3 regions of the uncultured Comamonas sp. genome follow, and region 2 is predicted to be linked to each of the others. Evidence: predicted binding sites of a transcription regulator. Region 2 holds the regulator's gene; each other region holds the start of a gene.
What was found. Region 2 encodes LexA, which represses DNA repair genes until DNA is damaged. Its sites were predicted from a motif close to ACTGTATNNNNATACAGT; they were not measured.
Positions count from the first base shown of each region.

Region 1: recA (recombinase RecA) is a predicted target of LexA. The motif match lies at 7,109-7,126, and genes of this name have one in related genera.
Region 3: ACHWUQ_RS07460 (PA0069 family radical SAM protein) is a predicted target of LexA. The motif match lies at 2,024-2,041, and genes of this name have one in related genera.

Region 1 is NZ_CAXYJV010000049.1:12,264-22,070, forward strand. Features, by position in the region: gene ACHWUQ_RS20460 (glyoxylate/hydroxypyruvate reductase A) at 24-980, shown strand; gene yddG (aromatic amino acid DMT transporter YddG) at 1,149-2,087, shown strand; gene ACHWUQ_RS20470 (hypothetical protein) at 2,244-2,393, shown strand; gene yddG (aromatic amino acid DMT transporter YddG) at 2,524-3,444, shown strand; gene ACHWUQ_RS20480 (VOC family protein) at 3,465-3,944, opposite strand; gene ACHWUQ_RS20485 (VF530 family protein) at 4,051-4,302, opposite strand; gene ACHWUQ_RS20490 (tripartite tricarboxylate transporter substrate-binding protein) at 4,374-5,351, opposite strand; gene recX (recombination regulator RecX) at 5,449-5,898, opposite strand; gene recA (recombinase RecA) at 5,986-7,062, opposite strand; gene ACHWUQ_RS20505 (helix-turn-helix domain-containing protein) at 7,249-7,737, shown strand; gene ACHWUQ_RS20510 (SdiA-regulated domain-containing protein) at 7,757-8,680, opposite strand; gene ACHWUQ_RS20515 (response regulator) at 8,976-9,662, shown strand; gene ACHWUQ_RS20520 (sensor histidine kinase) at 9,727-9,807, shown strand, end outside.
Region 2 is NZ_CAXYJV010000050.1:237,638-247,444, reverse strand. Features, by position in the region: gene ACHWUQ_RS22070 (crotonase/enoyl-CoA hydratase family protein) at 145-939, shown strand; gene ACHWUQ_RS22065 (PLP-dependent aminotransferase family protein) at 955-2,391, opposite strand; gene ACHWUQ_RS22060 (carboxymuconolactone decarboxylase family protein) at 2,515-2,952, shown strand; gene ACHWUQ_RS22055 (NmrA family transcriptional regulator) at 2,986-3,711, shown strand; gene ACHWUQ_RS22050 (FMN-dependent NADH-azoreductase) at 3,774-4,409, shown strand; gene ACHWUQ_RS22045 (hypothetical protein) at 4,668-5,210, opposite strand; gene lexA (transcriptional repressor LexA) at 5,346-6,062, opposite strand; gene ACHWUQ_RS22035 (asparaginase) at 6,177-7,196, shown strand; gene adk (adenylate kinase) at 7,309-7,965, opposite strand; gene kdsB (3-deoxy-manno-octulosonate cytidylyltransferase) at 8,184-8,978, opposite strand; gene ACHWUQ_RS22020 (hypothetical protein) at 9,088-9,684, opposite strand.
Region 3 is NZ_CAXYJV010000019.1:67,256-77,062, reverse strand. Features, by position in the region: gene ACHWUQ_RS07475 (GbsR/MarR family transcriptional regulator) at 1-79, opposite strand, end outside; gene ACHWUQ_RS07470 (acyltransferase) at 289-1,473, shown strand; gene rnk (nucleoside diphosphate kinase regulator) at 1,480-1,893, opposite strand; gene ACHWUQ_RS07460 (PA0069 family radical SAM protein) at 2,160-3,350, shown strand; gene ACHWUQ_RS07455 (phosphoethanolamine transferase) at 3,347-5,206, opposite strand; gene ACHWUQ_RS07450 (citrate synthase) at 5,339-6,649, opposite strand; gene ACHWUQ_RS07445 (succinate dehydrogenase assembly factor 2) at 6,670-6,963, opposite strand; gene ACHWUQ_RS07440 (succinate dehydrogenase iron-sulfur subunit) at 6,979-7,683, opposite strand; gene sdhA (succinate dehydrogenase flavoprotein subunit) at 7,715-9,520, opposite strand; gene sdhD (succinate dehydrogenase, hydrophobic membrane anchor protein) at 9,543-9,807, opposite strand, start outside.

The sequences.
Region 1 (9,807 bases), on a different contig from region 2:
TGCACTTCAACGCATCCCACGCCATGGACCCCAGCACCCCCTTGCACCTCATCATCAAAAGCGGCGGCAGCGCCGCCATTCCGGAATGGACGGCGCTGTTTGCCGAGTTCGCGCCCCATGTGGTCGTGCATGACTGGAACACGCCGCCCGCCGACCGCAGCCTGGTGGATTTTGCGATGGTCTGGGAGCCCGATACCGGCGTGCTGGCCAGCTTTCCGCAGCTCAAGGCCATCTTCAGCTCGGCGGCCGGCGTGGACCATATCCTGGCCGACGGCGACCTGCCAGCCCACCTGCCCATCGTGCGCATGGTGACGGGCGAATCACAGCAGCGCATGGCCGAGTTCTGCCTGATGGCCACCCTGATGCTGCAAAAGAACATGCCCCGCGCACTGGCCCAGCACCGCCAGCAGCAGTGGATCGAGTTCAACCCGCCCTATGTGGCCAGCGAGCTGCGCGTGGGCATTCTGGGCCTGGGCACCCTGGGCGCTGCAGCCGCGCAGATGCTGCGCGCCGTCGGCTACCCGGTGCAAGGCTGGTCGCAAACACGCAAGCAAATCGAGGGCGTGACCAGCTACTGCGGCCAGGACGAGCTGCCAGAATTTCTGCGCAGCAGCCAGGTGCTCATCTGCCTGCTGCCCGATACGCCCTCGACCCGGGGCATTCTGAATGCCGCGCTGTTTGCCCAGCTGCCGGCCGGCGCCCAGCTGGTCAATGCGGGCCGGGGCACCCAGCTCAACAGTACTGATCTGGTGGCCGCGCTCGACAGCGGCCAATTGGCCGGCGCACTGCTGGACGTGACCGAGCCCGAACCCTTGCCGGCCGACTCGCCGCTGTGGACGCATCCCCGCGTCATCCTCACGCCGCACATCGCCGCCAGCGCCAGCCGCCGCGCCAAGGCACGCCAGGTGGCCCTGTCGATGGCGCAGTGGCAGGCCGGGCAGGCGCTGGACAACTGCTTTGACCGGGCGCGCGGTTACTGATCCAGGCCGATGAAGGAAGCCGGCCAGGGCGCCTCTAGCCGGGCCGATGCAGCGCAGCCGCTGGCCGCATATCCGAGCGTTTTGCAGTGCCAAGCCCTCAGCAAAACCAAGGCTGCCCAATAGCCGCTAGGATGCGAGCCGCCCTCGTCTGCATCCCCCCCTCCTCCCATGTCCACCCCTCCTCTTGTGCCCAGCCAGCGCGCGACGCTGATTGGGCTTTCTGCCGTGCTCTGCTGGTCTGCACTGGTGAGCCTGTTCCGCAGTGTTGCGGAACACCTGGGGGCGATAGGCGGGGCCGCCTGCGTGTTTTCGCTCAGCGCCTTTCTCGTCACCTGGCGCTTTGGCCTGCCGCGCGCCGCGCAGCTCAAGGCCATGCACCCGGCCTACCTGCTGGGCTGCGGCCTGCTGTTTGTGCTCAACGAAATCGCTTTTTCGCTGTCGCTGGGCTGGGCCAGCCACCGGGGCCAGACCCTGGAGCTGGGCATGATCAACTACCTCTGGCCCAGCCTGACCCTGGTGATGGCCACGGTGATGGGCCTGCAGCGTTTTCGCGCCGGCCTGGTGCCGGGGGTGCTGCTGTCGATGGCGGGCATTGTGCTGGTGGTCAAGGGCGACAACGCGCTGTCGCTGGCCAGCCTCTGGGCCAATGTGCAAAGCAACCCGCTGGCCTATGCGCTGGCCTTGTGTGCAGCCTGCCTCTGGCCCTGCTATTCGGTGGTGTCCAAGCGCTACACCCAAGGCGCCAATGCGCTGCCGGCCTTCCTCTGGGCTGTGGCCGCCGTGCTCTGGATCAAATACGCGCTCAGCCCTGAACCACCGCTGCGCTTTACGCTGCCGGCGCTGCTGCAGCTGGGCTTGCTCAGCGGCCTGACAGCCCTGGGCTACAGCTGCTGGGACCACGGCCTGCGCGCCGGCAACCTCACGGTGATGGCCGTGGGCTCCTACTTCACGCCGGTGCTGTCTGCGTTGGTGGGAACCCTCTGGCTGCAGGTGCAGCCATCGTGGAGCTTTTGGCAAGGCGTGCTGCTGGTCACACTGGGCTCGCTGGTCTGCTGGTGGACCACCCGCAGCCCGGCGCCAGCCGACATCAAAAAGCTGGCGGGCTGAGGGCCGCACGCCGTCCAGCACTGCGCGCTCATCACCCGGGCCGGGCAGCATCGCCAGCCCTTGTATACACATGCAAACACCTAGGTGGCGCCCCATCGCCAATGGCGGGCACCGCACTATAGTGGGCGGGTTGCCCGCGTTTTTTCCGAACTGCCCATGGACTACACCCGCCCCAACCATATCCCCACCACCGCCGAGCAAGAGGCCGAAAAGCGCCTGGAGCTGCGCGGCCTGATCGCATTTGCGGCGCTGACCGTCGTGGCCACCATCGCCGCCGCCCTGGTCTTTGGCAGCCACATCGTTTAAAGACACCGCAACCCAACGCCCCACTGCGCCCGCCCGCCTGGCACCGCCATGCGGTAGCGTGGCTGCAGCGCTGCGCTTTTCCGGCTAGGATGCAGGGCGCCTTCCGCTCCCTCTGCACCTGCCCGCGTCCATGTCTTCCTCTCCGATTCCCGCTCCCCAGGCCTCTTCGCAGCGCGCCACCCTGATTGGCCTGTCGGCCGTGCTGTGCTGGTCCACGTCGGTGGGCCTGTTCCGCAGCGTGGCTGAGCACCTGGGCCCCATTGGCGGGGCCGCGGCGGTGTTTACGTTGGGGGCCTTGCTGGTGACGTTGCGCTTTGGCATGCCGCGCCTGGCCCAGCTGCGCGCCATGCACCCGGCCTATCTCTGGGGCTGTGGCCTGCTGTTTGTGCTCTATGAGATCGCACTGTCGCTGTCGCTGGGCTTTGCCAGCAACCGCAGCCAGACCCTGGAGCTGGGGATGATCAACTACCTCTGGCCGAGCCTGACGATCGTGCTGGCGACCGCCTTTGGGCTGCAGCGCTTTCGCGCCGGCCTGGTGCCGGGGGTCTTGCTGGCCATGGCCGGCATTGTGCTGGTGCTCAAGGGGGACAGCGCGCTGTCCATCGCCAGCCTGTGGGCCAATGTGCAAAGCAACCCGCTCGCCTATGGCCTGGCGTTTTCGGCCGCCTGGCTCTGGCCCTGCTACTCGGTCATGGCCAAGCGCTATGCCCATGGCGCCAATGCGCTGCCTGCATTTCTCTGGGCCGTCGGGGCGGTGCTGTGGGTCAAGTACGCACTCAGCGCAGAGCCGGCGCTGCAGTTCTCGCTGCCCGCCGCCGCTCAGCTGTGCCTGCTCAGCGGCCTCACCGCCCTGGGCTACAGCTGCTGGGACCATGGCCTGCGCGCCGGCAACCTCACGGTGATGGCCGTGGGTTCCTACTTCACCCCCGTGCTGTCCGCGCTGGTCGGCACCGTCTGGCTGCAGGTGCAGCCCTCCTGGAGCTTTTGGCAAGGGGTGGTGCTGGTAACGGCCGGCTCGCTGATCTGCTGGTGGTGTACCCGCAGCAAGTAGAACGAAACAGCGCTGATGGCTCAGCCCTTGCGCGCCGCCTCCAGCGCGGCGATATCGATCTTGGTCATGCCCATCATCGCCTCAAAGACGCGCTTGGCGGCTGCGCGGTCGGGGTCGGACAGTGCAGCGGTCAGCATGCGCGGGGTGATTTGCCAGGAGATGCCCCAGCGGTTCTTGCACCAGCCGCAGGCGCTTTCCTGCCCGCCATGGCCGACGATGGCGTTCCACAGGCGGTCGGTCTCGGCCTGGTCGTCGGTGGCGATCTGGAAGGAAAAGGATTCGTTGTGCTGAAAATGCGGGCCGCCGTTGAGCCCTATGCACGGAACACCGGCCACATGGAACGCCACGACCAGCACATCGCCCTGCTTGCCATCGGGGTAATCGCCCGGCGCGCGGTGCACGGCGCCTACCGAGCTGTCGGGAAAAGTCTGGGCGTAGAACTGCGCGGCATCCAGCGCATCACCCCGGTACCAGAGGCATACGGTATTTTTCGCGGTCATCATCGGTCTCCTGTTTGCACAGACGACCAGCCTAGCGGCTCACGGCCCGCCTGCAAGTAGGACAGCGCTGCACGGCGACGGGCAGCCCGCTGCCGGCGGTCAGGCCTTAGCCGCCGCTGCGCCTTTTCTCGCGCAGCATGAACAGGTACAGGCCCTCGACCTTCTCACGCGCCCAGGGCGTTTTGCGCAAAAACCGCAGGCTGGAGCTGATGCTCGGGTCCAGGCAAAAGCAACGGATCGGTATGCGCTCGCCCAGCTCTTCCCAGCCAAAGTACGCGACCAGCTCGTTCAGGAGGTTCTCCAACGTCAGGCCATGGAGAGGATTGTTGGGCTGTTCGGCATTGCTCATGGCCGCCATTGTCGCCGAGCAGGCACCGGCAGCAGGCCTGGCGGGCCTTTTTCGGCGATCCCGGCAGGGCCGTTGAGCGCTCAGGGCCTGGCAATACCGGCACGCGCGATCACGCCCGCCCAGCGCTGTATGTCGCGCTGCAGCAGCGTTGCCAGCTCCGCCGGGGTGCTGCCTTCCGGCACCACGCCCAGACGCTGCAGCCGCTGAGCGACATCGGCCGAGGCCAGCGCTGCATTGGCAGCCGCGCTGAGCCTGGCAATGGTCGCAGGGGCGGTATTGGCGGGTGCCGCCAGTCCATTCCACGAGGTCACATCAAAGCCGCTGGCCGCTGCGTCGCTTTCGCTCACCGTCGGAACGCCAGGCAGGGCCGCTGCACGCCTGCCGCCCATGACCACCAGCGCCCGGAGCAGCCGGCCTTCGACATGCGCCAGCACCGGCGCGAGCATGTCCACCGCGGCATCCACCTGCTGGCCCCGCAGCGCATGGAACAGCGCGGCAGAGCTGTTGTAGGGCACCAGTTCCACATCCAGACCCAGCGTGCTCTTGAGCAGTTCTGCCGCCAGATGGGGCGTGCTGCCGCTGTACAACGTACCGATGTTGAGCTGCCCTGGCCGGGCCCGGGCCTGTGCCAGCAGCCCCTGGAACGATAGCAGCGGGCTGGTGTGTGCGACCACCATGGCCAGGTCAAAGCGCCCCAGCAGCGAGATCGGCGCAAAATCGCGGACGGTGCTGTAGGTCAGCGAAGCGAACAAGGACTCGGCCACCGCATTGGCGTTGGACATCAGCAGCAGTACCTGGCCATCCGGCGCGGCGCGGGCCACCTGCTCGGCCGCCAGCACCCCACCGGCACCAGGCCGGTTGTCCACCACGATGGGCGGGCCGCCGAGCATCTCGCTCAGGGTCCGCGACACGATACGCACCATCAGATCGGCAACACCGCCGGGGCCAAACGGCACCACCAGGCGGATCGGACGTGAAGGCAGCCGCGGCTGCGCCGCGCTTGTATACGGTAGCGCGCCCAGCGCCAGCAGCGCGGCGCTGCACTGTCGTCTTTGCATCATGGGTCTCCTGAGGAGACCGACTATGGGCCAACGCCGCGCTGTGAGGCAGTGCCACACGCCACTAACAGCTATAACAAACCGGCATAGCGCCGGGCTAGTCCCCGTCTCCGCCGCGCAGCACCTTGCGCACCACATCGCCGCCAAAGCCCCGGCTGGCCAGAAAGCGCATCTGCCGGGCGCGCTCCTGCGGGCTGTCGGGCGGCGTGCCAAAACGGCGCTGCCAGACCTCGCTGGCCCGCTGCAACTCGGTGCTGCGCAAGCGCTCCCGGGCATCTGCTATCAGCTCGGCATCCACGCCCTTGTGGCGCAGCTCCTGCAGCACCCGGCTGGCGCCATAGCGGGCGGCCTTGGTGTGGATCACGCTGTCGACGAAACGCTCGGCGCTGATGAAACCCTTGGCTTCGAGCTCGTCGAGGATGGCCGCCAGGTCCTCGCCCTCTTCCACATGGGGGGCAAGCTTGCCCTGCAGTTCAGCGCGCGAATGCTCGCGCTGCGCCAGATAGCGCAGCGCACGGCCTTTGAGGGAGAGTTTGCTAAAAGACATTCATCCTCATTGCTATAAAACAAATAGCTGCTTGCGCACAGCATCTGTGCACAAGCAGCTATCTCAGCGTTCTCGCTTCAGAAGCGGTCAGCCCTCGGTGCCGTTGGCCGCAGGGCCATCGACCACGCCGTCTTCAGCGGGACGCAGGCTGATGTTCAGGCTCTCGCGCACCTTGTTCTCGATCTCGATCGCCAGGTCGGCGTTTTCACGCAGGAACTCGCGCGAGTTGTCACGGCCCTGGCCGATCTTCTCGCCGTTGTAGGCATACCAGGCACCGCTTTTCTCGATGATGCGGGCATTGACGCCCATGTCCAGGATTTCGCCTTCGCGCGAGATGCCTTCGCCAAACAGAATGTCGAATTCGGCCGTCTTGAACGGAGGCGATACCTTGTTCTTGACCACCTTGACCTTGGTTTCGTTGCCGATGGCTTCGTCGCCGCGCTTGATGGTGCCGGTACGGCGGATATCGAGGCGCACCGAGGCGTAGAACTTCAGCGCGTTACCGCCGGTGGTGGTTTCTGGGCTGCCGAACATCACGCCGATCTTCATGCGGATCTGGTTGATGAAGATGACCATGCAGTTGGTCTTCTTGATCGTGGCGGTGAGCTTTCGCAGCGCCTGGCTCATCAGGCGGGCCTGCAAGCCGGGCAGCTGGTCGCCCATCTCGCCTTCGATTTCGGCCTTCGGGGTCAGGGCCGCCACCGAGTCGACAACGATCAGGTCCACCGCGCCGGAGCGCACCAGGCTGTCAACGATCTCGAGCGCCTGCTCGCCGGTGTCGGGCTGGCTGATCAGGATATCGCCCAGGTTCACGCCCAGCTTTTGGGCGTAGCCGGTATCGAGTGCGTGTTCTGCATCGATGAAGGCGCAGGTGCCGCCCAGTTTCTGCATCTCGGCAATCACCTGCAGGGTCAAGGTGGTCTTGCCCGAGGATTCAGGGCCGTAGATCTCGATGACGCGGCCGCGCGGCAGGCCGCCCACGCCCAGCGCAATGTCCAGGCCGAGCGAGCCGGTGGACACCACCTGGATGTCCGAGACGGCCTCGCCTTCGCCGAGTTTCATGATGGTGCCCTTGCCAAACTGCTTTTCGATCTGGGCCAGTGCGGCGGCCAGCGCCTTGGCTTTTTCGCTGTTGGCTTCGGGCTTGGTTGCGGTGGCGTTCATGGATTTCTCCTTGCGTTTGATAGTCATGTCTTGGGTCTGGGATCCTGCTGTTTGCATATACAGCCTGGATGCTTGAACAGTAGTTTAGGGGATGGGTATATTTTATAAAAGCATTTTTTTAGTCAGTTTGCTTGACTAAATGCAGCATACTGAAAAAGCCGCACAACACCCTCGGGAGCGCCCATCATGCCGACACTTCTGCCCCATTTGCCTGACGACAGCTGGCGCCTGACCCACATGGGCCGGCTGCTGGGCCATGCGATGCGCCGCTTCGACGCCCGCGTGCTGCACCTGATGGTGCGGGATGACGCCGTGCCGCTGGCGCTGTCGCATCTGGCCGAGCGCGACCAGGTCAGCGCCGCCCATATCCATATCACCCGGCACCTGTCCTTGGCAGGCGACCGCCTGGTGGACCTGGCCGAGCGTGCAGGTGTGAGCAAGCAGGCGATGGCCCAGCTGGTGGACCAGTGCGAAGCCTGGAACCTGGTGACCCGCGAGCGCGACCCCCGCGATGCACGCGCCCGCATCGTGCGCTTTACCGAGACGGGCCTGCTGTGGCTGCAGGCATTCGAGCGGGCGGTCACCCAGGCCGAGGCGGAGTTCCGCGCCGAAGTGGGCGAACAGGTCGCTACCGTGGTCAAACTCGGGCTGGAAGTGTATGGGGCCGACAGCTGAGCGGCTGCATGTGCTACATTCAGCCGCGCTTGCGTTCGAACTTGTAGAACAGGTTGGGCTCGGAGACGATGTAGATATTGCCGCTGTTGTCCATGGCCAGCCCCTCGGGCTGCGGGATGCGGTTGGCCAGCCCGGCCATATCGGCCCACAGCGGCATCACGCTGAGCAGGTCTCCGGCACGGCTGTATTCGTAGAGCACCGAAGACTCTTCCCCGAGCAGCAACAGGTTGCCGCTGCGCGGGTCGACCTCGACGGCAGCCAGGTCGGTGCTGGGCATGTCCTCCACGGCCGGCACGTCCCAGACGCTGACCTTCAGATCGACCGGGCCCGGCTTGAGCCTGGACAGCGGCGCCTCCATCATCAGCACCTGCATCGGCCATTTCTCGGTCACCGCCACCAGTTGCTGGCGCTTGGCATCCCAGCCCAGGCCCTCCAGTGCAAAATTCTTGATGGCGATATCGCCCAGTTGCACATAGGGGCTGTTGTCCAGCGATACTTCCGTCACGCCCTTGCCAAACTGCACCCAGTGGATGCGGTTGTTGCGCTCATCGGCAATCGCGAACCAGTCTCCCTGGATATGGGCGATGCCTTCGGTATCCCTGGCGCCGTGCAGCGGGGCCAGGCGCAGCAGCGCGCCATCGGTCGTCAGCTCGGCAATCTGGGGCGGCCGGTTGGTCACCGCAAACAAGGTCTTGGTTTCCGGGTTGTAGGTCAGGCCCGAGAGGTTGTCGGCAATGCCGCTGACCGCCTTGGCATCGATGCTGGCCAGGTAGTGCGGCAAGTGGGCCGCCGGCGCCGACGGGGGTGGCGATTGCCAGGCATGGGCATGGCCGGGCATCGCGACGATGTGGTGCCATTGCAGGTACAGCGCCGTCAGCACGACCAGGGCCGCCACCACCACCCAGCGGCGTTGCCGTACCGAAGACTGCGATCCTTTGCGCACTGTTGAACCTGCTTTCATCACGATGGGTTGCCAAACGCCGCCCCCAGCCACGGGCCTGCTGCCCTTGCGACGCCGTCAAGACGAGGCGTTATCCTACGTGAGCGATGCGGCGCTTTGGTGACGTCTGCGGGTGTTTTACGTCTCTGCAACAAAAATGACGGCGCTCACCAGCGGCATGCCCCCGCGCTGGCGCCTTCTGGCGGTGATCTATCCCAGTGCCGCCATCAGGGTCATGGCCTGTCCTAGAATCATTGGCACAGCACGTATCACCACTACAACAGCGATAGGAGACCGCATGCGAATACTGATTGCCGAAGACGACCAGGTGCTGGCCGATGGCCTGCTGCGCAGTCTCCGCAACTCCGGCGCCGTGGTCGACCATGTCGCCAGCGGCACCGAAGCCGATGCGGCGCTGATGGCCAACAATGCGTTTGACCTGCTGATCCTCGACCTGGGCCTGCCCCGCATGCATGGTCTGGAGGTGCTGAAAAAGCTGCGCGCCCGGGGTTCGGCCATTCCCGTGCTGATCCTCACCGCCGCCGAAAGTGTGGACGACCGGGTCCAAGGCCTGGATCTGGGCGCCGACGACTACATGGCCAAGCCGTTTGCGCTGTCCGAGCTGGAAGCGCGGGTGCGTGCCCTCACGCGCCGGGGCGTGGGCATGAGCACCAGCCTGGTCCAGCACGGCCCGCTGGCCTACGACCAGGCCGGGCGGGTGGCCACCTTCGACGGCCGCATGCTGGAGTTGTCGGCGCGCGAACTGGGCCTGCTGGAAGTGCTGCTGCAGCGCTCGGGCCGCCTGGTCAGCAAGGACCAGCTGGTCGAGCGCCTCTGCGAATGGGGCGAAGAGGTCAGCACCAATGCGATCGAGGTCTATATCCACCGCCTGCGCAAGAAGATAGAGAAGGGCCCCATCCGCATAGCCACGGTGCGCGGCCTGGGTTACTGCCTGGAAAAAATCCACCCGCCCGCAGCACACTGAGCACCCACCACCGGGCGACTGCGGGGCGATGGCCGCCCCCGGCCCCCATCACGCAAGGACAGCCTTGGCCCTGTTTCGCAGCGAGCAGCGATCTTTGTTCGGTGAGATCCTTGACTGGATGCTCACGCCGCTGCTGCTTTTGTGG
Region 2 (9,807 bases):
AGGCTAGGGCCGTTTTTGGGCAGCGTCCAATACCAAATTGCACTCAGCTGATATGCAGCCGCATGTGGCCTTTACCCGTATGCTGGCCCGTGAGGCGCACAGCGCTGATTGCATCGAGACCTACCGGAACCAGGAGCCTTTTCCATGACTGCATTTTTGAACTACGAACAGCAAGGCCATGTCGTCACCCTGACGATGTGCCAGCCCGAGCGCCGCAACCCGCTGACCGGCAACACGGCGGTGGCCGAGATCCTGGCCGCCTGCGAGCGGATTGCGGCCGACAGCAGCGTGCGCGCGGTCATTCTGACGGGCGAGGGCCCCGCGTTCTCGTCGGGCGGCGACATCAAGACCATGCAGCAGCAGTCCTTTGGCGATGTCGATGGCATGCGCATCCGCGATGACTACCGCCGTGGCATTCAGCGCCTGCCGCTGGCGCTGTTCAACCTGGAAGTACCCACCATCGCCGCCATCAATGGCGCGGCCGTCGGTGCAGGCCTGGACCTGGCGTGCATGTGCGATCTGCGTGTGGCCTCGGACAAGGCCAGGTTTGCCGAGAGCTTTGTCAAGATGGGCATCATCCCCGGCGATGGCGGTGCCTGGCTGCTGCCCCGGGTAATTGGCATGGCGCGCGCGGCCGAGCTGTCGCTGACCGGCCGCATGATCGACGCTGCCACCGCGTTGCAGTGGGGTCTGGTGTCGCAGGTGGTGCCGCCCGAAGAACTGCTGAACGCCGCCAATGCACTGGCCAGCGAGATTGCCGCCAACCCGCCCCAGGTCACCCGCATGACCAAGAAACTGATGCGCGAAGGCATGCACCAGAGCCTGGCTTCCTTGCTGGAACTGTCGGCTGCCTACCAGGCGCTGGCGCACCAGACGGCCGACCACCGTGAGGCCGTGAGCGCCTTCCTCGACAAGCGTACGCCGGAGTTCAAGGGCTAACGCGCCGTTCGCCCGCTAGCCGAAGGCTTGTTGGATCTGCCGGGCCAGCTGCAAGGCCTGCGCCTCGCTGGTGATATTGGCAAAGCCCATCAGCAGGCCTTGGCGGGGCGCGGCATCGATATACCAGCGCGACAGCGGATGCGTGGCCAGGCCTTGCGCGCGGGCGCGCTGGGCCACCAGGCTGTCGTTGTCGCTGTCCCCAATCTGCCCGAGCAAATGCAGACCGCCGGGCTGCAAGTCAATGCGCAGGCGATCGCCCAGCACCTGCTGAAAACTGCGCTGTGCCACCTCGCGGCGCTCGGCGTACAGCAGCCGCATCTTCTTGAGGTGGCGCGCAAAGTGTCCCTGGGCCATGAAATCGGCCACGCTGGCCTGCAGCAGATAGGGACTGCCGGCATTGAGGTTGGAGCTGACGGCCTGGAAGCGCGGCACCACCTCCAGCGGCACTACGGCGTAGGCCAGGCGCAGGCCCGGAAACATCACTTTGCTGAAGGTGCCGGCGTAGATCACGCGGTCCTGCTGGTCCAGGCTTTTAAGGGCGGGCAGGGGCCGGCCCTGGTAGCGGAATTCGCTGTCGTAGTCGTCTTCGATGATCCAGCTGCCGGCCTCCCGCGCCCAGTCCAGCAGCGCCATGCGCCGTTCCAGCGACAGGGTCACGCCCAGCGGGCTTTGGTGCGATGGCGTCACCATCGCAAACCGGGCGTAAGGGCTCCGCTGCCGGCCAACTTCCACCTGCATGCCCTGGGCATCGACCGGCACCGGCACGATCTGCACCGAGGCATTCTGTAAAAACGGACGGGCCAGGATATAGCCCGGGTCCTCAAACCAGAACGCATCGCCGGGGCTCGCAAGGCTGCGCAGGCTCAGCTCCAAGGTATTGCGCAGGCCGGTGGTGACAAATACCTGCTCGGGCACGCAGGTCACGCCACGCGAGACCGCCAGGTAGGCCGCAATGCGCTGGCGCAGTTCCTCATCGCCTTGCGGGTTGGGGTAGGCCAGACGGAAGGGCTCGCTGCTGCGCAGGCGGTGGGTGACCAGCCGGTTCCAGACCTTGCGCGGAAAGGCATCGATCGCCGGCAGCCCCAGCTGCAGCGGCCGGGGCTGCAGGCCATCGTAGTCGACGATGTGGGTGGCCGGTGGCTGGGCAACGGCTTGCGGCGCCATTGCGGACGCGGCGGGGGGCAGGCCCGGTGATATGACCGTGCCCGCCGCCCCGCGTACCTGGAAATAGCCTTCATCGGCCAGGATGCGGTAGGCCAGATCGACGGTGCCGCGCGACAGGTTCAGCTCGGCCGCCAACGCCCGCGACGCCGGCACCCGGTCGCCCGCACGCAGATGGCCTTGCGCAATGGCGGTCTTGAAGCGCTGGCAGATCTGCAGGTACATGGGCAGCTGCAGGCTGCGGTCGACCTGCAGTTGCAGGGCTTGCACGGAGGGGGTGGGGTCGGGCATCCAGGTATTCCTATCTTGGCCTAGTCATTTTTGCATTTCTTGGCTCTTTTGGCTCGGCCAAGACCATCGCATACTGGCTGCCAGCAACGGAATTCACCGACGCAACCCTGGATGGAGATAGATATGCAAACCCGACTCGACTTCTACACCGCTGACCCCGCCATCATGAAAGCGCTGCTGGGCGTGGAAAACCAGATTGCCAAAGGCAGCCTGGACATTCTGCTCAAGGAACTGGTGCGCCTGCGCGCCTCGCAGATCAATGGCTGTGCCTTCTGCCTGGACATGCATGTGACCGATGCGATGAAGGCCGGTGAATCCAGCCGCCGTCTGGCCACTGTCGCCGCCTGGCGTGAGACCCCGTTCTTCAGCGACCGTGAGCGCGCTGCGCTGGCGTGGACCGAGGCACTGACCCTTGTAGCGCACGACCATGTGCCCGATGCCGCCTGGGAAGCCGTGCGCCCCCACTTCAGCGATGCCGAGCTGATGGAGCTGACCGCTGTGATCACCTCGATCAACAGCTGGAACCGCTTTGCGATCGCCTTCCGCAAGATGCCCGTTTAACGGGCAAGCCCCCGGTGTTGTGCAAGGCGGCTTATGAAAGTCTTGGTGCTGGACGGCTGCAACCCGCTGGGCAAGCGCGTGGTCGGCAATCTGCGGCAGCTGGGTTACCCGGTGCTCGCCGATGCGGGCCCCCAACTGCCGGCTGCGTTGCATGGTGCCGAGGTGCTGATCGATCTGCGCGAGCCGCCTGTGGTGGATACGGCCGATGCGCTGGAGGGCTGGGCGCGCGCATGCCGGCAGCTGAATGCCGCCATCGCTGCTGCCGCAGTGGCGCACCATATTGCGCTGTCGGCCTTGGGTGTGCAGCGATTGCAAGGCAGCGGCTACTACCAGGCGATCGCGTTGCGGGAACTGCTGGCCCTGACAGGCAACACCCCCTGTACCGTGCTGCGTGCAGCACCCTTGTATGAAAGCCTGGGGCAACTGGCGCACGACAGCGTAGCCGATACGCTGCTGGCGATACCGGTGGCCCAGGTGCAGCCAATGGCGGCAGAGGATTTGGCGATGCTGGTGGCCGACGCCGCGCTGGCGCAGCCCTTGGCGGGCTGCATGGACGTGGCCGGCCCGCAGAAGATGGCGATGGCCGAGTGGGTGCTGCAGTACCTGCGCTTGCAAGGCGATCCTCGCATGGTGCTGGGCGATGCCGATGTGCCTTACCGGGGTGCGCTGCTAGACGATGGCTGCCTGGTTCCTGAGGGGCCCGCACGCCTGGGCCGAACCACGCTCGCCGCCTGGGTGTGCAAATCCCGGGCGATGTGATGCCGTAGAACTGTGCGGATGCTGCCCACCTTGGCCTGACTACTCAAACGATTGGACAAACGATGACCCGTACCTTGCTCTTGAACTGTGGCCCACACGGCCAGGCCAGCCACGCCTACCAACTGGCAACCGACATGCTGGCAGAGCTGGGCCTTGCGCAGCAGCCGCTGTTGGAACGCGATCTCGTCGCAACACCGATACCGCCGATCAGCCGCGACTATGCGCTGGCGATCACCTCGAATGCGAGCGCAGACGCACCCGCGCTGGCCTGGTCGGAAACGCTGATCAAAGAGCTGGAAGACAGCGATCTGCTGATGATTCTGACACCGATGCACAACTTTGCGGTGCCGGCCACGCTCAAGCTCTGGCTGGACCAGGTGATCCGTATACACCGCAGCTTTGCATCGACGCCCGAAGGCAAGATCGGCTTGATGAAGGACCGGCCCACCTTGGTGTTGGTCAGTTCAGGCGGCTTCCATGCAGGTCCAAAAGCGCGTCAGGAGGACTTTTTGACGCCTTATCTGCGTTATGCGCTGGCCTCCATCGGCATCCGCAATGTGCATTTTGTGTTGCTGCAAGGTCTGGTGTTGGGGCCCGATGCGGTGGCTGCTGCAGTGGATGGCGCGAGGGATGCCCTGCGCGAGCAGCTGGCGCCTTTCAAACAGCTGGCGCTGGAGGCTGCTGCGGCCGCACGCTGAGCGAAAGATGGAAAAGAAGAAGCCGCTGGCAGTGCAGCGGCAGCCACGGCTTAGTGGCCATGAGCAGCGGGCAGCGGGCTGAAGGCAGAGCGCTGAAGGTGCCGGTTTGGCGCGTGCCCGGCATGGCGGTAACGCCCGGTACGTTCAGCGTCTGCGTCAACCCAGCGTAGCGATTCCGCTGCTGTCCACCCCTCGTGACAGCAGGCATGCAGCTGCCAGCAGGCTGGCTACAACGCACCGGCCCGGATTGGCACTGGCTTAGACCGCGTGCAGATGCTCCAGCCGCTCCAGGCGTTCAAGCTCGGCACAGATATCGGCCATGCTGCCCGACATGGCCCAGCGCATGCCTTTTTGGCGGTGCAGGCTGGCCGGTTGCGCCCAGTACATCTTGACGGGGGCATCGTTGGCGGCCTGGGCGCTGCAGCGCTGTACCGACAAGAACGGGCGGGTGTGGGACTGTATACCTACTGAGAGGCGGCGGCGCGCTGCGGGTTTGCGCGGCAGGCGAATGCGGTCGATGGGGCGCTGTGCGGGTGTCTCTTCGGCAGGGCCGTCCACGCCAGGCGGAACGCTGGGGCCATCGAGCAGGCTCAGTTGCTGCACGGCACCACGCTGCGCAGCGGCGCTGGAGGCGGCGGCAAAGCAATGCACCTGGGCGGCAAGCTGGCCATCGTTGGCGGCGCCATGGGCTGGACGGCGGCGGCTGCTGCGCACGATGGCACGTTGGATGGACTGGAACCAGGGCAGGCCAGCGACGAGGGAAAAGGGCGCAAGCGCACGCAATGCATCTGCTACGAGCATGGGAGACTCCTTGGTGTACGGATGACAGCAGGATTGCGCAAGGCGAGCGCATTCCCCAGGGTTGTGGGCCGGGTGCCCACAACGCCCGCTACCTGGGGTTGCGCAGAAAGGGAGGGGCCGACAGGGCCGCTGGGCTTAGTTCAGCATCGTGTTGCGAATCAACCCGACGGCAATGCCTTCGATCTCGAAGGGCTCGCCCGGCTGCACGACGATGGGCAGGTAATCCGGGTTCTCGGCCAGCAGCTCGATGCCATCCTTGGTGCGCTGCAGGCGCTTGACGGTGACGTCATCGCCCAGACGTGCGACGATGATCTGGCCATTGCGGGCCTCGCGGGTGGCTTTGACGGCCAGCAGATCGCCATCGATGATGCCGACATCGCGCATCGACATGCCGCGTACCTTCAGCAGGTAATCGGGCTGCTGCTGGAACAGGCCGCCTTCAACGGTATAGGTCTGGTCGACATGCTCTTGCGCCAGGATGGGCGAGCCCGCTGACACGCGGCCAATCAGCGGCAGGGCCAGCTGGGCGAGCTCTTGCACCACACGGCCCAGGCCGGCGGTGGCGTTGGACACGCCTGCCAGCGGCGACGAAAAGCGCGTGCCGCGTGCCGCATTGATGGAGCGCACGGTATCACTTTGCAGGCGAATCCCCCGGGAGGTACCGCTGACCAGCTCGATCACACCCTTGCGTGCCAGCGCCTTGAGGTGGTCTTCTGCCGAATTGGCCGATTTGAAGCCCAGCTTGCTGGCGATTTCGGCGCGCGTTGGCGGGGCGCCGGTGCGCGAGATGGCCGTCTGGATCAGGTCCAGAATTTCTTGTTGGCGCGCGGTGAGTTTGGGATGGTCTCGCATAAGATCTCCGTGTGATCTGTGGTGCCGGGTGGCAGCCAAGCTGCCGTGCACTCCAACACCTGTATATCAATCCAGTACCTGTATTTTTAACCAGTTTTTTGCAGGAGGCAAGCTTTGCAGCCAAAAATTTTGATCATCGGCACCGGCGGCACCATTGCCGGCATGGCCGATGATGCCGAGAATCCCGGCCAGTACCGTGCGGCGCAGCTGTCGGTCGCGGCCCTGCTGGCGGGGGTGAGCGGTATCGAGACCGCCGCGGCGGGCCCGCTGGATGCAATGCAGATCGCGCAAATTGATAGCAAGGACATGAGCGACGAGGTCTGGCATGCGCTGCTCCAGGCTTGCGATGCAGCGATGCGCGACGAGGCGGTACGCGGTGTTGTTATCACCCACGGAACGGATACCTTGGAGGAAACTGCCTGGTTCCTGCATTGCGTTTTAGGGCGCCTGGCCAAGCCGGTGGTGCTGACCTGTGCGATGCGCCCGGCCAATGCCTTGATGCCCGATGGCCCGCAGAATCTGAAGGATGCCGTGGCCGCCGCTGCGGCGCTGGATGCGGACGGCCATCCGCTGTTGCGCGAGGTGGTCGCGGTGACCGGCGGGGGCGAGCTGCACAGCGCGCGCTGGCTGCAAAAGGTGCACCCGCACCGCTTGCTGGCCTTTTCATCGGGCGAACAGGGGCCGCTGGGCTGGGTGGATGGCACGAACGTGCGCCTGCGCCAGGGCTATGCACCGCAGGCAGCAGATACGGAGGGCGGCTACACCGGCAGCGCATGGCTGGCGGCCTTGCCCGCGCCGGCCAGTACGCCCTGGCCGTGGGTGGAGATCGTCACCAGCCATGCTGGCCTGCGCCCGGGGCTGTTGAAGGCGCTACAGGCCCAGGGTGTGGATGGCCTGGTGGTGGCAACCACCGGCAATGGCACGGTGCATGAGGTGCTGCTGGATGGGATCGCGCGCGCACGCCAGCAAGGCTTGCCGGTGTGGCGCAGCAGCCGCTGCAGCGATGGCGTGATCAGCGATGCAGTATTGCCCGGGATGGCCGACCTGGACAAAGACCTGGCCGTGGCCTTGACGCCCTACAAATGCCGGGTCAGCCTGCAGCTGGCGCTGGTGCAGGCCCGATCCAAAATCTAAGTACGGGCATGGGAGCCAACGGCAGATACCGGTTTATTTACCGATAAATAGACGGGCATAAAAAAGCCACTGTCGCACGACAGTGGCTTGGTAGATGAGGCAGAGTTGCTTATCAGGCCTGCAGGGCGGCAATCGCGCGCTGCGTGATTTCTTCGACCGAGCCCATGCCGCTGATCGCGCGGTACTTGGGGGCGGCGGCCGGGTCTTGTGCAGCCCAGCTGCTGTAGTAGTCGACCAAGGGGCGGGTCTGGCTGCTGTAGACGTCCAGGCGCTTCTTGACGGTTTCTTCCTTGTCGTCTTCGCGCTGCACCAGGGGCTCGCCAGTCACATCGTCCAGGCCTTCGGTCTTGGGCGGGTTGAACTTGACATGGTAGGTACGGCCCGATGCGGGATGGCTGCGGCGGCCGCTCATGCGCTCGATGATGGCTTCAAACGGCACATCGATTTCCAGCACGTAGTCGAGCTTGACGCCGGCCGCCTTCATCGCGTCGGCCTGCGGGATCGTGCGGGGGAAACCGTCAAACAGGAAGCCATTGGCGCAATCGGCCTGGGCGATACGTTCCTTGACCAGGTTGATGATCAGATCGTCACTGACCAGCTGACCGGCATCCATCACGGCCTTGGCCTGCAGGCCCAGTGGCGTGCCCGCCTTGACCGCTGCGCGCAGCATGTCGCCGGTGGAAATCTGGGGAATACCGTATTTTTGGCAGATGAAGGCAGCTTGCGTACCTTTGCCGGCGCCGGGTGCTCCCAAAAGAATTAATTTCATGGCGGTCCTTGGAGAATAAAAAACTTGCACGGCAAAAGCGGGCACTGAAGCCCGCTTTTACGCAAAAAAACTGGGCTTGAGCATATCACGCATCAGGGGATTGTCAGCGAACTGGGCACCAATACCGTGTCTCGGCTGCGCAAGACAGGCATGCTGCGCCTTTTTGCTTACGGTGTGCTTGCAGCAGGGGCGATGGTGGCGCATGGCTGGCACGCGGGTTACATCACGGCGCCAAGCAGCTGTCGCACACGCACCAGGTCCTCGGGGGTGTCCACGCCGGAGCCGGGGATCTGCCGCGTCACATGCACGGCGATGCGGTAGCCATGCCAGATTGCGCGCAGCTGCTCCAGCATCTCGATCTGCTCGGTAGGTGCCTGGCTGAGCGTGGGGAAGGTATGCAAAAACTGGGCGCGGTAGCTGTAGATGCCCATATGGTGCAGCGGCGCAAAACCGGGTGTGCCGGTGGTGCCGGGGTTCTTCCACCAGGCCATATTGACAAAATCACGGCCCCAGGGGATGGGCGCGCGGCTGAAATAGCTGGCTAGGCCCTGGGCATCGAGGACCACCTTGACCACATTCGGGCTGAGCAGCGATTCCAGATCGGCCATCGGATGGGCGACGGTGCCCATGCTGGCCTCGGGCCGCTCGCTGAGCAGGGCGGCGACCGCATCGATCAGCGCTGGCGCGATCAAGGGCTCATCCCCTTGCACGTTGACGACGATGTCGTCGCCGGCGAGCTTCAGCAAGCTGCAGGCCTCGGCCAGTCGGTCGCTGCCGCTGGGGTGGCTGGGCGAGGTCATCACCGCTTGGATGCCATGCTTTTTGCAGGCATCGATGATGCGCTCGTCATCGGCAGCCACCACCACGCGCTGGGCGGCGCTCTCCTGCGCGCGCTTGGCCACGCGCACCACCATCGGCAGACCGGCGATGTCCACCAGCGGCTTGTTGGGCAGGCGCGAGGACGCCATGCGCGAAGGAATCAGGACGGTGAACGGCGCGGGTGCGGATGCCATGGTGCGAAAGAAAGAAGAGTGGAGCCGGCTGGAATTGTAGCGAGCCCGCATGGCGGGCCGGGCGCAGGCGATCTGGGTGGGTGCGGCTGCGGCGGCAGGGTGCCAGGGCTCAGGGCCCCGGTTTGACCGGTGTAGGGGCTTCGTTGCTGCCAAACAGAATCGCCTCGATGGGGCGCAGTTTCTTCGCGTCGATCACTTCGCGCAGCTTAGGCAGGATGGCGACCAGGCCATCGTAGCCCTGGGCTTTTTCCAGCTGCAGTTGCAGACGGAAGCCCTTGAGGCCTAAGCCGCTGACCAACTGGCTGGCCGCGGCATAGGCCTTGATATAGCGTTCGCTGTGGTTGCTGATGGCAGCGGCTGGGTTGCTGGCTGCTGCTGGCGCGACAACCGGTGCAACTGCGGCGGCTGGCGGAGGCATGGGCGCTGGCACGGCCAGACTGTCGATGATGTCGCTGGCGTTGGAGGACGGCTGGCCAGCATCGCCGGGACGCAAAAGCTCGAGCAGACCTTGCTGCAGCAGCTGTTTGATGTCTTCCAGCACCTGCAATTGTCCGCCCGCCGAGGGCGCCAGGGCCATCACCTGTTCAATGCTTTTTTGGCCATCAAACATGATGAAGGCCGGGCGCATGCGATGGGGGAGGGAAGGATCGCGGGCGCGCAGCGCCTCCATGCCTTTGTCGGTTTTTTTGAGGATCAAGCTTTGCATTTCAACTCGCTGAAATAGATGGATGCAATCCAACAGGCCAGCCTGCAAAACATGTCTTCCAAACATGCAATGCAGGACAAATGCCTAAAAATTCAGCAAATTGTGTCTGTTTTTTACAAAGCT
Region 3 (9,807 bases), on a different contig from region 2:
CCCAGCGGCTGCCCATTTCGCCAAAATGTGACACGAATTGGCGGGTGAGCTCGGGCAGCGGCGTTGGGGCTTGTTTCATGGCGCTGATTATCGGTTTTTTCTGGAAAAGCTGAAACGCCAGGCCGCCATGGCCCGGCGCTTGCTATAGCCGCTTTGTAAAGACGGCAGTTTTCGGTCTATCAGCGGGGCCGCCCCGTCAACGGCAGCGGATACAACGGCGTTACACATGGAGTGGCACTGCGCGCGCGGTGCCACACCTTTGTCAGAACATTGCCAAACTGCGCCGCGATGGCATGCCCATGGCGGATCAGCTGGCCAGAGACTATCTTGCCTACCACCACAACCCATAACAAACGAAATCTGTGGCTGGACATGACCAAAGGGGCTTGCTGTGCTGCCATCGTCTGGCACCACCTGGCTTTCTATGGCCCGATGTCGGATGTTGCAGCACAAGTCACCCCCGGCATCATCGAGTGGCTGGCGGAATATGCGCGCATCGCCGTGCAGATTTTCCTGGTCATGGGTGGTTTTCTGTCGGCCGCCAGCCTGGCACCCCAAGGCGTGGCCCGCTTTGGCAGCCCGCTGGCCAAGATCGGCCAGCGCGCGCTGCGGCTGCTGGCGCCTTATTCCGTCGCGCTGTTGCTGGCGGTGCTTATCGCAGCGCTGGTGCGGCCCTGGTTTGCCCATGAATCGGTACCCGCCGAGCCGACCTGGCAGCAGTTGATCGCCAATGCGCTGATGCTGCAGGACATCAGCGGTGAAGATGCGCTGTCGGCAGGCGTCTGGTATGTTGCCATCGACTTCCAGCTGTTTGCGGCGGTGACGCTGCTGTTCGCATTCAGCCGCCGCTGGCCGCGCCAGTGGCTGGGCCTGCAACTGGGCCAGTGGGTGGTTCTGGCGATGACGGCGCTGTCGCTGCTGGTGCTCAACCGCCACAGTGAGCTGGACATGTGGTTTGTCTACTTTATCGGCGCCTATGGCATGGGCATGCTGGCCTTCTGGGGCAGCCAAAGTGCCAAGCCCTGGTCCTGGACGGCCGCATTGCTGGCACTGGGCCTGCTGTCATTGGAGGTGGATTTCCGCCTGCGCATCGCGGTGGCCCTGTGTGGCGCGGTGGCACTGCTGTGGTTGATGCGTGTGCCTTCGGACAGCCGCCTGGTCGATTGGCTGGGCCGCCAGGCGCCGGTGCGCTGGCTGCAGTCGCTGGGCCAAATGGGTTACTCGGTGTTTCTGGTGCACTTTTCGATCGTGGTGCTGTGCAACGCGGTGGTCTCGCATGTCTGGCCGAGCCAGCCCTGGCTGAACTGGCTGGGCATGGGCCTGGCCTTTGCGCTGTCGCTGCTGGCCGGGCGCGCGCTTTACCTGGGTGTCGAGGCGCGTACGCCCAGCCTGCGTTCGGTGGCCCGCTGGGAGCTGGGTCTGGTCGGTGCCGGCCTGCTGGTCAGCCTGGTCGGCGCGCGCTTGTCGATGTAGGGATTGCTAGCGGTGCAGATCGCCAGCCCGCTCGGGCTGGTAGCTGATGCCGGTCACGCGCACCGTCATGGTTTTTCCGCCCACCGATGGCCAGGCCAGTTCATTGCCAATCGACAGGCCCAGCAGTGCACTGCCCACCGGTGCAAATACCGAAATCTTGCTGCTGGTGTCGTCCAGGTCCTTGGGGTAGACCAGGGTCAGCTGGAACTGCTTGCCCGATTCGGCAATATCGAAGTTCACCGTGGAGTTCATCGTCACCACATCCGGTGGGATATCGGTCGGCTCCACGATATCGGCACGGGCAATCTCGGCCTCCAGATCCGCCTTGCCAGGGAAGGCACTGGCTGGCATCGCTTCCAGCAATGCTTCCAGGCGGTCCACATCCAGGGATGACAGGATGAGTTGGGGTTTGCGAGACATGAAAACTTCCTCCGGAGTATGTAATCCCCGAATGTAGGCCATGCCCCATTTCGCACCAAAACGGTGCGAATAGCCCTGGTTTTCTCGGCGCTTGCACGGCCCCTCCAGATCGCGCACAATGCATGGAAATACTGTATATAAAAACAGTTACCATGCCTGCCCGCCATCCCTCCACCAATACCTTGAACGCTGCCGCGCGGGAAGACCCGCAGGCGCTGCAGCGCTGCGCGGACGAGCTGGATGGGCCTGTGCCAGTGCGGGTGCCGCTGCCGGTGGCCCGCAAGGGGCGGGGCGCAGTAGGCGCCCCCCGCCACCGCTTTGCCAGCGATGTGCGGGAATGGGCCGACGATGGCTGGACCCCTGCCACCGCTGCGGCGCCTGTTGCAGGCGATGCAGACCAGCATCTGGAAGAAGGCGCCTGGTGGCAGCAGGACGCCGAAAGCCTGCCGACCCAGGTGCATGAGGAGCGGGCCCGCAGCGCGATCCAGAAAAATGACTCACCCGATATCTTCTTTGATCACTCGGTCAACCCCTACCGGGGCTGCGAGCATGGCTGCATCTACTGCTATGCCCGGCCGTACCACAGCTACCTGAATCTCTCGCCCGGGCTGGATTTTGAAACCCAGCTGTTTGCCAAGACCAATATTGCCCAGGTGCTGAAGGCTGAGATCAGCCGCCCGCGCTACCAGCCTGCCTCGCTCAATATCGGCTCCGCCACCGACTGCTACCAGCCGATCGAGCGGGAGCTGGGGCTGACGCGGCAGCTGATCGAGGTGCTCAGCGAGGCCGAGCATCCGTTCTCGCTGATCACCAAGAGCAGCGCCGTGGAGCGTGATATCGACCTGATTGCTGCAGCGGCGCGCAAGAACGCGGCGGCGGTCTACATCACCATCACCAGCCTGGATCCGCAGCTCACCCGCCTGCTCGAGCCACGGGCAGCGGCCCCCCACCGGCGGCTGCGCACGATACGCCGGCTGACCGAGGCAGGCATCCCGGTGGGGGTGAGCGTGGCGCCGCATATTCCGTTTTTGACCGAGGACATGGAAGAGGTGCTGGCTGCCGCGCGCGAGGCCGGTGCCAGCACCGCCTTCTACACCGTGCTGCGCCTACCCTGGGAGCTCAATGGCGTGTTCCAGCAGTGGCTGCAGGCCCATTACCCGCAGCGCGCCGCCCGGGTGATGGAGCGGGTGCGCGACCTGCACCAGATCAGCGAGGCCGACCGGCTGCGCGGCAAGAGCTACGACAGCCAGTCCTTCAGCCGCATGAAGGGCCAGGGCCTCTGGGCCGACCTGGTGCGCCAGCGCTTTGTGCGCGCCTGCGCGCAACTGGGCTATGGGCGCGAGCGGCTGGAGATGGACTGGCGCGGTTTTGAGGCCTGGCGCGCCCGGCAGCTGCTGCTGCCGCGGCAAGTGGGCGCCGCGCAGGCGCCACACCCAGGGCAGGGAAACCTGTTTTAGCCGCGCTTGCGTGCAGCAGTGCCATTGGCTGGCTGCGCGGTTGCAACGCTTGCAGGTGCAGAGGCTGACGCCAGGTGCGCCAAGGTTGCAGGCGGTGCAGAGCGGCCCTTGCAGCTGGCAAAAATATCCAGATCGGCCTGGTGCAGCGCGGTCTGCACATCGGTCAGGCCCAGCATCGAGTGGAACAGGTTGTCGTGGCTGATGCGGGCGGTGGCCACCGCTTGCTGCAGGCAACTGGTGCGCATGCCCATGCGCTGCTGCATCGCGGGCGACAGCCAGGTGATCCAGGGCACACGCTTTTGCACATCGGGCGCGACGGAGTAGGGCAGGCCATGCAGGTAGAGGTTGTTCTCGCCCAGCGATTCGCCATGGTCGGCCACATACATCATCGCGGTGGGCTGGCGCTGGCCCTTGCTGGCGAGCCAGCCGATCAGGCCACCCAGCATGCGGTCGGTGGCGACGACGCTGTTGTCATAGGCGTTGACCAGCGATGCGCGGTCGCAGGACTGCAGATTGACGTTATTGCACTCGGGGCTGAAACGCTTGTCCTCGCCCAGCGAGCGCTTGAAGTAGGCCGGGCCATGGCTGCCCATCTGGTGCAGCACCAGGACGACCCCCTTGGCGCGTTGCTCGGCGGGCAGCGCATTGATGCGCTCGTCCAGTCCTTCGAGCAAGGCCATGTCCACGCACTCGCCGTCCTGGCAGAGCGCCTTGCGGGCGGCGGCGGGCAGGTCGGACTCGGTGTTGGCGTTGTGCACGCGGGTGCAGACGCCCTTGCAGCCCGATTGGTTCTCCACCCACAGCACGGCCAGGCCGGCACGCTGCAAGACATCGAGCAGGTTTTCATAGGACTTGTCGCTGTTCTGGCTGCTGCGCCCCAGGTGCGAGAACATGCAGGGCACCGACACGGCGGTGCTGGTGCCGCAGGACCAGGCATTGGTGGCGACTGCCAGATCGTCGCGCGCAGACAGCAAAGGCGTGGTAGGCCGGTCATAGCCATTGACGGCAAAATTGCCCGCGCGCCCTGTCTCGCCGACCACCAGTGCATAGATCGGAAACGTGGTCTGGCCCGCATAGCTGGCACCGAGCTTGGCGTCTTCGCCAATCGGGTAGAGGGTCGTGTCGCGGTGGTGGATTTGCTGGGCCACCAGGTTGCCTGCGGCATAGACGGTCGACAGCGGGTTCATCATGTAGCGCAGATTGGTGTGGTTGCGCATGGCCGACGAGATGGGTCTGAAGCCTGCCATCACGACGACGACCATCGCCAGCACGGCCAGCAGCACCATGCCCAGCTGCTGGAGTACCGGGCGCCAGCCATGGTGCCGGGGCAGGGTCTGGCGCCAGATCCACCAGGTGGGGGGAATGGCGATGGCGCCGACGGTCACAAACAGGCTCCAGTGCAGCAGGTCCGCCGCTTCCTTGACGTCGGTCTGCAGCACATTGGTGAGCATCGATGCATCAATGGCGATGCCATAGTTCAGCATGAAGCAGGCCGCAAAGGCGGAGATCCAGCACAGCGCGGCCATCACCGGCTTGGCCGCACGGCCCCAGCTGATCAGGGTCAGCAACGCCCAGCAGGCGCATGCAATGGCCAGGCCCAGACTCGCTCCCAATACCCACTGCTGGGCGCTGCTCAGGCCTTCGGCCTGCGATATCGCTTTCCACAAGGCCAGGTTGCCTACGCTGGCCAGCCACAGGCTGACGACCAGGCTCCACAGCCACACGGGCCGCGGCGGCTGGTGGGGGGTGGTGGTGGCCAAGTCAGCGCTGAAGGGCAGGTCGGCCGGATGGGGCGGGAATGCCGCCGTGCCGGCGGCCTTGCCTGTGGAAGTGATAAACCGGGCAAAGAAATTCATCCCGCCATCGTCGGCGCGCCAGCTTAACAAGCGATTAATGCGTCAGCAGGCGTAAAAAAACCCGCCGTAGCGGGTTTCCAAAGGGTTGCGGCGCAGTGCCAGGCGGCGCATGGGCTGCCTGGCTGCGTCCCATCAACGCTGGGCGATAGGCTTGACGTCGCGCACCACCGAGCCGGTGTACAGCTGGCGTGGACGGCCAATCTTGTACTCGGGATCGGCCATCTGCTCGTTGAGCTGGGCGATCCAGCCGACGGTACGGGCCAGTGCGAAGATGCCGGTGAACAGCTTGACGGGGATGCCGATGGCGCGCTGCACGATGCCCGAGTAGAAGTCGACGTTCGGGTACAGCTTGCGCGAGACGAAGTAGTCGTCTTCCAGCGCGATCTTCTCGACCTGCTTGGCCAGTGCGAACAGCGGATCGTTTTCCAGGCCCAGCTCGGCCAGGATCTCGTTGCAGGTTTCCTGCATCAGCTTGGCGCGTGGGTCGTAGTTCTTGTAGACGCGGTGGCCAAAGCCCATCAGCTTGACGCCGCTGGACTTGTCCTTGACCTGCTCCATGAACTCACCGACCTTGGCGATGCCGCCATTGGCCTGGATGCTTTCGAGCATGTTCAGACAGGCTTCGTTGGCACCGCCGTGGGCAGGGCCCCACAGGCAGGCAACACCAGCGGAGATGGCGGCAAACGGGTTGGTGCCCGAGGAGCCGCACAGGCGCACGGTCGAAGTCGACGCGTTCTGCTCGTGGTCTGCGTGCAGGATGAAGATGCGGTCGAGCGCGCGCTCCACCACAGGGTTCACCACATAGTCTTCGCAAGGGTTGCCAAACATCATGCGCATGAAGTTGCCTGCATAGGACAGGTCGTTCTTCGGGTACATGTAAGGCTGGCCCGTGCCGTACTTGTAGGCCATGGCCACCAGCGTAGGCAGCTTGGCGATCAGGCGGATCGCAGCGATGTTGCGGTGCTCAGGGTTGGTGATGTCGGTGCTGTCATGGTAGAAGGCCGACATGCCGCCCACCAGGCCCGTCAAAACGGCCATCGGATGCGCATCGCGGCGGAAACCACGCAGGAAGAACTGCATCTGCTCGTTGACCATGGTGTGCTTGGTCACCGTGTCTTCGAACTCGGCCTTCTGCGTTGCATTGGGCAGCTCGCCGTACAGCAGCAGGTAGCAGGTTTCGAGGTAGTTGCAGTTCTTGGCCAGCTGCTCGATGGGGTAGCCGCGGTACAGCAGCTCGCCCTTGTCACCATCGATATAGGTGATGGCCGACTGGCAGGCAGCCGTCGAGAGGAAACCGGGGTCGTACGTGAACATGCCGGTCTGCGCGTACAGCTTGCGGATGTCGATGACATCCGGGCCGATCGAGCCCTGGTAGACGGGAAGGTCTACGCTTGCTGCGCCGTTGCTAAACGATAGCGTGGCTTTGTTGTCTGCTAGTTTCATAAAACTGGTTCCTTCTCGAGTTAGTCCGCAAGAGATGCGCGTGGTTTTAGGCTGCGCAGCATCTCCAGCACTTCATGAACATCTGGCGTGTCGAGGTCGCCTGTTGGTTCCTTGCGCTTGAGCAGCAAGTCCAGCAGGTCGTTGTCCGACAGGTTCATCAAAGTGGTCAGCCCTTGCGCCTGGCGGACATTCAGGCTTGCTCCGTATGTGCGGAAGAACTGCTCGACGAAGATGTCGTTCTCCACCAGCCCTCGGCGGCTGCGCCAGCGCAGCAGGTCGCGCGCACGTTCATCCAGCAGTTCGTTTTCCATCATTGCTCAATCTGGTTCTTACACCGCACGGCGAACCATCAGTTCCTTGATCTTGCCAATCGCCTTCGTGGGGTTGAGGTGCTTGGGGCACACGTCCACGCAGTTCATGATGGTGTGGCAGCGGAACAGACGGTAGGGGTCTTCCAGGTTGTCTAGGCGCTCACCGGTATGGTCATCGCGGCTGTCGGCGATGAAGCGGTAGGCCTGCAGCAGACCGGCAGGGCCCACGAACTTGTCGGGGTTCCACCAGAACGATGGGCAGCTGGTCGAGCAGCTGGCGCACAGAATGCACTCGTACAGGCCGTTGAGCTCTTCGCGCTCTTCGGGCGACTGCAGGCGCTCCTTCTCGTTGGCGACAAAGCTGTCGGCCATCAGGTAGGGCTTGATCGAGTGGTATTGCTTGAAGAACTGGGTCATGTCCACGATCAGGTCGCGGATGACCGGCAGACCGGGCAGAGGCTTCAAGACGATGTCACCCTTGAGGGTGTTCATGTTCGTCAGGCACGCCAGGCCGTTCTTGCCGTTGATGTTCATCGCGTCCGAACCGCAGACGCCTTCGCGGCAGGAGCGGCGGAAGGAGATCGACGGATCGAGTTCCTTGAGCTTGACCAGTGCGTCCAGCAGCATGCGCTCGTGACCGTCGAGTTCCACCTCCACGGTTTGCATGTACGGCTTGGCATCTTTATCGGGATCGTAGCGATAGATTTTGAAAGTACGCTTCATTTTGGGATGTTCTTTCGTGGGCTGCGTGGATTTAGAAGGTACGAACCTTGGGTGGTACCGACGGCACGGTCAGCGGCTTGAGTTGCACGGGCTTGTACTCGAGGCTGTTGGCAGCGCTGTACCACAGCGTGTGCTTGAGCCAGTCGATGTCATTGCGGCCCAGTGGGTACTTGGGATCATCGGCGGGGTGTTCGTAGTCGTCCACGGTGTGGGCGCCACGGCATTCCTTGCGGGCGGCGGCCGAAACCATCGTCGCTTGTGCCACCTCGATCAGGTTGGCGACTTCCAGTGCTTCCATGCGGGCGGTGTTCCAGACCTTGGACTTGTCCTTCAAGGTTACGCCACCAACGCGGGCGCGGATGTCGGCAATCTTCTTGACCCCTTCGTCCATGCTCTTTTGTGTACGGAACACGCCGGCGTGCAGTTGCATGCAGGCGCGGATGTCATTGGCCACGTCCTGCGCGTATTCACCGCTGCTCGACTCGTCGAGCTTGTTCAGGCGCGACAGCGAGAAGTCCGATGCGTTCTCAGGCATGGGCTTGAATTCGCCATAGCCATTGACGTAGTTGACGATGTGCTTGCCGGCCGACTTGCCAAAGACCAGCAGGTCCAGCAGCGAGTTCGTGCCCAGGCGGTTGGCGCCGTGCACCGACACGCAGGAGCATTCACCCACCGCGTACAGACCGTTGACCACCTTGTTTTCCTGACCGTCCCAGACAACGACCTGGCCGTTGATGTTCGTGGGGATACCACCCATCTGGTAGTGGATCGTAGGCACCACAGGAATCGGCTCCTTGGTGATGTCCACGTTGGCGAAGTTGTGGCCGATTTCTTCCACCGACGGCAGGCGCTTGCGGATGGTTTCTGCACCCAGGTGGGTCATGTCCAGCAGGATGTAGTCCTTGTTCGGACCGCAGCCACGGCCTTCCTTGATCTCCTGGTCCATCGAGCGCGAGACGAAGTCGCGCGGAGCCAGGTCCTTCAAGGTGGGCGCATAGCGCTCCATGAAACGCTCGCCGTCGCTGTTGCGCAAAATGGCGCCTTCACCACGGCAGCCTTCGGTCAGCAGCACGCCCGCGCCGGCCACGCCGGTGGGGTGGAACTGCCAGAACTCCATGTCCTGCAGCGGGATGCCTGCACGTGCCGCCATGCCCAGGCCATCGCCGGTGTTGATGAAAGCGTTGGTCGATGCCTGGAAGATGCGGCCTGCACCGCCGGTGGCCAGCAGCACTGCCTTGGCGTGCAGCTCATACAGATCGCCGGTTTCCAGCTCCAGCGCGGTCACGCCAATGACGTCACCGGATTCATCACGGATCAGGTCCAGTGCCATCCACTCGACGAAGAAGTTGGTCTTGGACTTGACGTTCTGCTGGTACAGCGTGTGCAGCATCGCGTGGCCGGTACGGTCAGCGGCAGCGCAGGCGCGTTGCACCGGCTTTTCGCCGTGGTTGGCGGTGTGGCCGCCAAACGGGCGCTGGTAGATCGTGCCGTCGGGGTTGCGGTCGAAAGGCATGCCGAAATGTTCCAGCTCGTACACCACCTTGGGTGCTTCGCGGCACATGAACTCGATCGCATCCTGGTCACCGAGCCAGTCCGAGCCCTTGATGGTGTCGTAGAAGTGCCATTCCCAGTTGTCGGGCGACATGTTGCCCAGCGAGGCAGACACGCCACCTTGCGCTGCCACGGTGTGCGAGCGGGTGGGGAAAACCTTGGACAAGGCGGCCACGGACAGGCCGGCCTTGGACAGTTCCAGCGCAGCGCGCAGGCCCGATCCGCCAGCGCCGATGATGACGACATCAAACTTGCGCTTGGTGATGTTCTCTTTTGTATAGCTCATTGTTCTCTTTCAATCGCGGGTATCACAGACGCCACAGAACCTGGAGGCCCCAGCCGAGGCAGCCGACCAGCCAGACCAGCACGAAAATCTGCATCACCAGGCGCAGGCCGACGGGTTGGATGTAGTCCATGAAGATTTCACGCATGCCGACCCAGGCGTGGTAGGCCAGCGCGACGAGCGTGCCCACGGTGATGAACTTCATCCACTGGTGGGCGAAGATGCCTGCCCACTGTTCGTAGCCGATGGGGCCTTTGATCATCAGCACCTGCACCAGCAGGGCCACGGTG